DNA from 2 places in the Nocardioides sp. NPDC006273 genome. Region 1 is predicted to be linked to the other one. Evidence: riboswitches for the same ligand, from Rfam matches in the RefSeq annotation. Region 1 holds a riboswitch; the other holds the start of a gene.
The links. Region 1 has a riboswitch for S-adenosylmethionine ahead of ABZZ22_RS23080 (aminotransferase class V-fold PLP-dependent enzyme). Riboswitches for the same ligand answer to the same signal wherever they lie in the genome.
Positions count from the first base shown of each region.

Region 2: it holds a riboswitch for S-adenosylmethionine, as region 1 does, so the genes downstream of both, thrC (threonine synthase) here and ABZZ22_RS23080 (aminotransferase class V-fold PLP-dependent enzyme) in region 1, are expected to answer to the same signal.

Region 1 covers NZ_JBEXSD010000068.1:5,614-10,031, forward strand. The annotation lists gene ABZZ22_RS23075 (transglycosylase domain-containing protein) at 1-1,391, shown strand, start outside; SAM riboswitch class IV at 1,478-1,591, shown strand; gene ABZZ22_RS23080 (aminotransferase class V-fold PLP-dependent enzyme) at 1,635-3,053, shown strand; gene ABZZ22_RS23085 (biotin/lipoate A/B protein ligase family protein) at 3,212-4,267, shown strand.
Region 2 covers NZ_JBEXSD010000024.1:22,231-26,648, reverse strand. The annotation lists gene ABZZ22_RS12615 (SGNH/GDSL hydrolase family protein) at 1-329, opposite strand, end outside; gene thrC (threonine synthase) at 381-1,673, opposite strand; SAM riboswitch class I at 1,685-1,822, opposite strand; gene lon (endopeptidase La) at 1,993-4,329, opposite strand; gene otsB (trehalose-phosphatase) at 4,414-4,418, opposite strand, start outside.

The DNA.
Region 1 (4,418 bases):
AGACCGTGCCGAGCCGACTGGGCGGCCAGCGCGGCCACGCGCTCACCATGATCAAGGCCGAGCTGCTCGGCCTGAAGGGCGCCGACGGCAAGCCGCTGTTCACCGAGGAGAAGATCGACAGCGGTGGCCTTCGGATCACCGCGACGCTCTCGCCGAAGGTGATGAAGGCGTCGGCGTCCGCTGCCAAGACCGTGAAGCCGAAGAACCGAAAGGCGTACGTCAAGAACGACCCCGAGCAGAAGAACGCCCTGCACGTGGCGACCGCCTCGGTCGACGTCGCCTCCGGTGCGCTGCTCGGCTTCTACGGTGGCCAGGACTATCTCGACAGCCAGCACAACTGGGCCGCGACCGGAGGCCACGCCGGGTCGACGATGAAGGTCTTCGCCACCGCGGCGGCGATCGAGAAGGGCTACTCGCTGAAGTCGACCTGGGCGGGCGACTCTCCGTTCACGACCTACACCGGCCGACCGGTCGTCAACGAGGGCGAGCAGGCCGGGGTCGCCGACGGGATGGACTACGGCCAGCACATCACCATGCTCAAGGCGATGGAGCAGTCGGTGAACACGGCCTACATCGACATGACCGAGTCGATGGGCGGCCCCGAGGCGGGTCGCAAGGCGATCTACGATACCGCGGTGGCGGCCGGTGTCGCCCCGGTGAAGCCGAACCCGAAGTTCCCGGGCATCCCCAGCACCACCTCCGACTTCGACCACAAGACCGACGACCGGATCGCCCTCGGCCGGGCCAACGTCAGTCCGATCAACCTGGCCAACGCCTACGCCACGATCGCCAACGGCGGCTACCGCCACGACGTGCACGTGGTGAAGAAGGTGCGCGACCGGGCCGGCAACGTCCTCTACAGCTGGAACGGCAGGAAGAACGGCCGGCACGCGATCTCAGAGGACATCGCCGCCGACGTGACGTACGCGATGCAGGGTGTGGTGCAGAGCGGCTCGGGCCGGAAGGCCCAGACCATCGGTCATCCCGTCGCCGGCAAGACCGGCACCGCCACCTGCGGTACATCGCAGCATGTGTGCACGTCGTGGTTCGCCGGGTTCACCCCGCAGATCGCCACCGCCGTCCGCTTCTCACGCGGCAACGGAGAGGGGAAGCTCGACGGTGGCTGGATGCCGTCCTACTTCGGCGCCGACTATCCCACCGAGACCTGGGCGGCGATCATGGGGAAGGCCATGGAGGGCAAGGAGGTCGAGAGCTTCCCCGAGCCTGTCTACGTCGACGGCCAGGATCCCGAGTCCGGTCACGAGGCGCATCTGATCGCTCCGCCTCCGCCGCCGGAGGGGGACAAGGATGAGGATGAGTGCGACCCCATCGCAGAGTTCTTCGGCGCCTGTGACAACAAGGACAAGGGCCGCGGAAAGCACGACGACTGACACCCATGTCTGTCATGTGAGACAGGTGTCCGTCGATTGAGATGTGATTTGGCGGAGGCACGCGGTCTCCGGCACGCTTTGGGCACGGTCACGACTGCCAGCGCGAAGCCCCGGCTTGCTGGCGGGCAACCCTCCCATGCGGCGGGGTGCTCCGGGTGACGACCAGGCCCTCGCCGAGGTGGCGCGGGCAAGCGCGTGCTTCGCCGGATCGGGCCGGGGAGCCCTGACCCCGAAGGGTTGACCATGTCCCTGCTCCCGCTCGTAGGCTCCGACACGCAGGTCCCGCTGCTGGACGGCACCACCACGACGTACGCCAACCTCGACGTCGCCGCGTCGGCACCGGCGCTGCGGAGCGTGGCCGACCGGGTCGCCGAGGTCCTGCCCTGGTACGCCTCCGTCCACCGCGGCGCCGGCTACCTGTCCCAGGTCTCGACCGCCCTCTACGAGGAGTCACGCGCGACCGTCGGCGCCTACGTCGGTGCCCGCGAGGACGACGTCACCGTCATCACCCGCAACACGACCGACGCGGTGAACCTGCTGGCCGGCTGCGTACCCGGCCGGGTGCTCGTCCTCGACATCGAGCACCACGCCAACCTGCTGCCGTGGCACCGCGTCGAGGCGGGAGTGACCGAGCGTCAGCGAGGGAACCATGAGGATAGGTCACGCCCGCGTCCGTACTCTGGCGCTTGCGCTACGGAGGCGGGCGTGACCACGGTCGCCGGCCGCGAGACCCTCGCCGGCACCATCGACGCTCTCGCCGGCGAGCTGGCCCGAGAGAACTACGCCCTGGTCGCGATCACGGGAGCCTCCAACGTCACGGGCGAGGCCCTGCCGGTCGCCGAGGTCGTCACCCTGGCTCACGCCCACGGCGCCCGCGTCTTCGTCGACGGGGCCCAGCTGCTCGGCCACCGTCACTTCTCGCTGGCCGCGACCGGGGCCGACTACGTCGCCTTCTCCGGCCACAAGCTCTACGCCCCCTACGGCGCCGGCGCCCTGGTCGGGCGTCGCGACTGGCTCGACGTCGGCACTCCCTATCTCGCCGGCGGAGGGGCGGTCGACGACGCCAGCCACGACTCCGGGATTGCGATCGTCGAGACCACCTGGCAGCCCGCCCCGGCGCGTCACGAGGGCGGCTCTCCCAACGTCGTCGGCGCGGCCGCGCTGGCCGCTGCCTGCGCGGCTCTCGGCGCTCTCGAGCCCGCTGAGCTGGACCGCCACGAGGCGTCGCTGAGGGGTCGCCTGGTGGCCGGTCTGTCCGCCCTGGACGGGGTCGAAGTCCTGCGACTCTGGTCCGACTCCGACGAGCCGGTCGGGGTCGTGACGTTCACGGTCGCCGACATCGAGCCCGGCCGGGTCGCGGCCTACCTCTCCGCCGAGCACGGCCTGGGCGTACGCGACGGCCGCTTCTGCGCCCAACCGCTCCTCAAGCGCCTCGGGCTCACCGGTGGCGCGGTCCGCGCCAGTATCGGTATCGGCACCTCGGTCGCCGACGTGGACCGGCTGGTGGCCGGCGTACGTTCTCTTCTCGAGGGTGACGTCCGGGGCGACTACGTCCTCGTCGACGGTGCCTGGACGCTCGCCGAGGACCCGCGGCCGCTAGTCGGACCGGTCGGTCTGACCCGCCTGGCCGACACCGCCGGCTCCTGTGGCGCCGCCGTCTGAGGAAAGCCTGCCGAGGCGTCCGCTAGGTCGGCCGAGGCGTCAGGTGCGGCGGCCGAAGCGTCACTCCGGTCGGCCGAGTGGTCAGTGGGTGACGTCTCGGCCGACCGGAGCGACGTCTCGACCGGGATGAATCGCCGCGTTCACGGTGTTGAGAGACTGTGAGCGAACGAGTGCATGGCGAGCGGAAGGTACGCGGCGGCAAGCTGGTCGTCGTCGACGCCACCGTCTCCGCGGACAAGATCATCGACGTCGTCCTCTCGGGCGACTTCTTCCTGGAACCCGACGAGGCGCTCGGGTGGTTGACCGCTGCCCTGGAGGGGCAGCCGGCCGACGTGTCCCTCGACCATCTGACCGCGGTCCTCGACACCGCCGCCCGACATGCCGACCTGGTCGGCTTCGGCACCCGCGACATCGCCCTGACGGTCCTGCGGGCGCTTGGCCGGGCCACGACCTGGGACGACCTCGACCTCGAGATCATGGAGACCGGGCCGCTGGGGCCGCGGATGCAGATGGCCCTCGACGAGGTCATCGTCCGCCAGGTCGCCGAGGGCCGCCGTGCCCCCAGCCTGAGGTTCTGGGACTGGGCCAGCAGCGCGGTCGTGATCGGCAGCTACCAGTCGCTGTCCAACGAGGTCGACGAGGCCGCCGCCGAGCGTCACGGCATCGAGGTCGTACGCCGCATCTCGGGCGGAGGCGCGATGTTCATCGAGCCGGGCAACACGATCACCTACAGCCTCGCCGTGCCCGACACGCTCGTGGCCGGGATGTCCTTCCAGGAGTCCTACGCGTTCCTCGACGAGTGGGTGCTCCGGGGTCTGCGCAGCGTCGGGATCGAGGCCGCCTACGCCGGCCTGAACGACATCGCCTCGCCGGTCGGCAAGATCGCCGGCGCCGCGCAGAAGCGGGTCCCGGGCGGGGTCCTGCACCACGTCACGATGGCCTACGACATCGACGCCGACAAGATGCTCGAGGTGCTCCGGATCGGCCGGGAGAAGATGTCCGACAAGGGCACCAGGAGCGCAGCCAAGCGGGTCGACCCGATCCGTTCGCAGACCGGGCTGAGCCGCGAGAAGGTCATCGATGCGCTGCTGTCCGAGTTCGAGCAGAGCTTCGGGGCTGCGTACGTCGGCCTCGATCAGGCCACGATCGACGAGGCGGCAGCGCTGGTCGAGAGCAAGCACGGGACCCCGGCCTGGCGCGCGAGAGTGCCCTGAAAGTTGGACTCCGCTGCTCGGAGCGTTCCTTGGATGAGATGGGGGGGTCCTCATTCACGACCGACATCACGAGCAGCGGAGCGCCGCCAGTTTGGCACGCCCAGATATGGCGTCGCAATAGGTGAAGGCCCCTCTGAGGGCATTTTCTGTC
Region 2 (4,418 bases), on a different contig from region 1:
AGGGCCTTGGCGATGCCCTTGGCCAGCCGTGCGCCGAGGGTGCCGCCCCTGGTCTCCGCACCCAGCCCGGCGGCGATCGAGTCGCCGAGGACGAGCAGCTCCACCGGCGTACCGCCGTAGGTCTTCTTGTAGACCTTGTCGGCGTCGATCGCCTCCTCGCCGAGGGGTTTGCCGATCACGTCGCGCGCGTGCGCGGCCTGTCTCTTCAACAACGTCACGAACCCGGCACCGGCCGCCGCCCCGACCACACCGACCGCGCCGGCGACCCCGGCAGTGGCGGCGACCATACCGAGCCACCTGGCCTCTTCACTCGTCTTCGCGGTGTTCACGCTCCTTTGTTTACCCGACGTATGTGAACGTCCGGTTCCTTCGGAGCAGCCCTACGCCTGGGAGAGACCGGCCGCCTCGAAGGCGTCGTAGTTGGGGGAGATGGTGGCGCGGGGGCCGACGATGCCGCTGATCGCGTCGAGGGTCTTGAGACCGTGGCCGGTGTTGATGATCACGGTCTCGAGCGTCGGGTCGAGGGCACCGGTCTCGACGAGCTTCTTGGTGACCGCGAGCGTGGTGCCGCCGGCGGTCTCGGTGAAGATGCCCTCGGTGCGGGCAAGGAGCACGATCGCCGAGCGGATCTCGTCGTCGGTGACCTCCTCGACCGCTCCGCCGGAGGAGCGGGTGGCGTCGAGGACGTAGATGCCGTCGGCGGGGTTGCCGATGGCCAGCGACTTGGCGATGGTGTCGGGCTTCACCGGACGGATGGCGTCGACGCCGGCCTTGAAGGCGGTCGCGACCGGGTTGCAGCCGGTCGCCTGGGCACCGAAGATCCGGTAGGGCTTCTCCTCGACCAGGCCGAGCTTGACCAGCTCCTTGAAGGCCTTGTCGACCTTGGTCAGCTGCGAGCCGGAGGCCACCGGGATGACGATCTGGTCGGGCAGGCGCCAGCCGAGCTGCTCGGCGATCTCGTAGCCGAGCGTCTTGGAGCCTTCGGCGTAGAAGGGACGTACGTTGACGTTCACGAACGCCCAGCCCTCCTCCTCCGCGGCGATCTCCTGAGCGAGCTTGTTGACGTCGTCGTAGTTGCCGTCGACGGCGATCAGGTTGTCGGTGAAGACCGCGGAGTTGACCTGCTTGGGCTGCTCGAGGTTGCTCGGGATGAAGACGGCGGTGGGGATCCCGGCCCGGGCACCGGCGGCCGCGACTGCGTTGGCCAGGTTGCCGGTGCTGGGGCAGGCGAAGACCTTGGCGTCGAGCTCGCGGGCGGCACTCAGCGCACACGCGACGACGCGGTCCTTGAAGGAGTTGGTCGGGTTGGTCGAGTCGTCCTTCACCCAGATCTTCTCGATGCCGAGCTCCCGGGCGAGGTTCTTCGCGTCCAGGAGCCGGGTGAAGCCGGGCTCGGTGTTGGGGCTCTGCTCGATGTCGTCCGGCACGGGCAGCAACGCCTTGTAGCGCCAGATGTTGCGGGGTCCGGCCTCGATCTCCTCGCGGGTCACGGCCGGGAAGTCATAGGCCACCTCCAGTGGCCCGAAACACTCCGGACACGCGTAGTGCGGTCCGAGCTCGATCTGGTGGCCGCACTCGCGGCACGACAGTGCCGAGGCGTTACCGAACGCACCCTCGCGCAGACCCTTCTTCTCCGTGGTCGTGCCGTTGGGCTCCGATGTCACAGCGCTCATGAGAAACCTCCTCCTCATCTTCCCCGATCACGTCTCTCGCGCCGGGCCGGAATTAGCACCGTTTCCACGACCCGCCCACAGGTGGGAGGAGGCTCGTGGCGGTTGCCGGGACTTCTCAGGGCCGTTCCCTCAGTCCCTCTCGATGAGCAATACCGATCGTACGGCAGGCAACCCGCCGCCAGCACACGCGGGTCCCACTCCGCGGACCAGACGTCCACTATCCGGACCGACAGGCTCCCCCGAGTGCTGTAACACGCTGTTACACGGACTATCCGGTCGTCACAACGACCGGATAGTCCTACGAACGACGTGTTACATCTCAGGCGGCGTGCGCGGCCCCGACCTCAGCCCCGCCCTCAGCGCTGTCCCCGGCGGGCTCGGCGAGCGCACCACGTACGACATCGCGTACGTCGCTGACCAGATTGATCTTCAGCGCCTGCTTCACCTCGTCGGGGACGTCATCGAGATCCGGCTCGTTGCGCTGCGGCACGAAGACCTCGGTCAGGCCGGCTCGCTGGGCGGCGAGCAGCTTCTGCTTGAGTCCGCCGATGGGCAGCACCCGCCCGGAGAGGGAGACCTCACCGGTCATGCCGACCTCGCTGCGCACCGGACGACCGGTCGCCAGCGAGGTGAGCGCGGTGACCATCGTGATCCCGGCCGACGGCCCGTCCTTGGGGACCGCCCCCGCGGGTACGTGGACGTGGAGCGAGCGGTCGAGCACGGCCGGGTCGACGCCGAGCTCGGCGGCGTGCGAGCGTACGAAGGAGAGCGCGATCTGCGCGGACTCCTTCATCACCTCGCCGAGCTGGCCGGTGATGTTCAACCCGGTCTGCCCCTCTGCGGCGGACGCCTCGATGAAGAGCACGTCCCCACCGAGCCCGGTGACGGCCAGTCCGGTGGCGACACCAGGCACAGACGTACGCTCCGCCGACTCCGGAGTGAACCGCGGCCGCCCGACCAGGTCCTTGAGGTTGTCCAGGTCGATCTCGACGCGCTCCGCCCCGGTGGCCAGCCTCGTCGCCGCCTTGCGCAGCGCCTTGGCGATGAGCCGCTCGAGCTGGCGGACGCCCGCCTCGCGGGTGTAGTTCGCCGCCAGCTCACGCAGCGCCTCGTCGGTGACGGTGGCCTCCTCGGCGGTCACCGCGGCGCGCTCGAGCTGCCGGGGCAGCAGGAAGTCGCGAGCGATGGCGACCTTGTCGTCCTCGGTGTAGCCGTCGATCGTGACCAGCTCCATGCGGTCCAGCAGCGCCGACGGGATCTGCTCGACGACGTTGGCCGTGGCGACGAACAAGACGTCGGAGAGGTCGAGATCGAGCTCGAGGTAGTGGTCGCGGAAGGTGTGGTTCTGCGCCGGGTCGAGCACCTCCAGCAGCGCGGCGGCCGGGTCACCCCGGTAGTCGGAGCCGACCTTGTCGACCTCGTCGAGGAGCACGACGGGGTTCATCGAGCCGGCCTCCTTGATGGCCCGCGCGATCCGACCCGGGAGCGCGCCGACGTAGGTGCGGCGGTGACCACGGATCTCGGCTTCGTCACGGACACCGCCGAGCGCGACACGGACGAACTTCCGCCCCAGCGACCGTGCCACCGACTCACCGAGGGAGGTCTTGCCGACTCCTGGCGGGCCGGCGAGCAGCACCACGGCACCGGAGCCACGGCCGCCGATGACCTGCAGGCCACGCTCAGCGCGCCGGGCCCGCACCGCCAGATACTCGACGATCCGGTCCTTGACCTCCTCCAGACCATGGTGATCGGCGTCGAGCACCTCGCGGGCGGCGGTCACGTCGGTGGAGTCCTCCGTGGTCACACCCCAGGGCAGCTCCAGCACGGTGTCCAGCCAGGTGCGGATCCAGGCGGTCTCGGGGTTCTGCTCGGAGCCACGCTCGAGCTTGTCGACCTCGCGCAGCGCGGCCTCGCGTACGGCCTCGGGAAGGTCGGCGGACTCGACGCGGGCCCGGTAGTCGTCCGACCCCTCGGGCTCGCCCTCGCCGAGCTCCTTGCGGATCGCGGCGAGCTGCTGGCGCAGCAGGAACTCCCGCTGCGTCTTCTCCATGCCCTCACGTACGTCCTCGGCGATCTTGTCGGTGACCTCGGACTCGGCGATGTACTCCTTGGCCCACTCGATCACCTTCTCGAGGCGCTCGGTGACGTCCGGCGTCTCCAGCAGCTCGCGCTTGGCCTCGTCGTCGAGGTAGGGCGCGTAGCCGGCGGTGTCGGCGATCTCGGCCGGGTCGTTCAGGCGGTTGATCTGGTCGATGACCGGCCAGGCCTCGCGACGCTGGAGCACCGCGACGACCAGCCGCTTGTACTCCTCGGCCAGCTCCTTCGCATGCTCCGTCGTGGTCTCGACCGCGGGCTCGACCTCGACCCACAGTGCCGCGCCGGGCCCGGTCACACCGGCGCCGATCTTCGCGCGGCCGTCGGCCCTCAGCACGGCCGCGGGCTCACCGCCCCGGAAACGGCCGACGCGCTCGATCGTGGCGACGGCTCCGTACGTCGCGTACCGGTCCCCCAGCCGCGGTGCGACCAGCAGCCGGCTCTCCGAGCCGGCCCTGGCAGCGTCGACGGCAGCCTGCGCGGCCTCGTCGAGCTCGATCGGCACGACCATGCCCGGCAGGACCACGGCGTCGGAGACGAACAGCACGGGAAGCTTGTCCATGACGGACCCTCCTACAGAAGTTGAGTGATACCCGCTCAACTTCTGGGAGCAACCGGATGTTCCCTCCGGTTATCTTGTTCGCTGTCAGC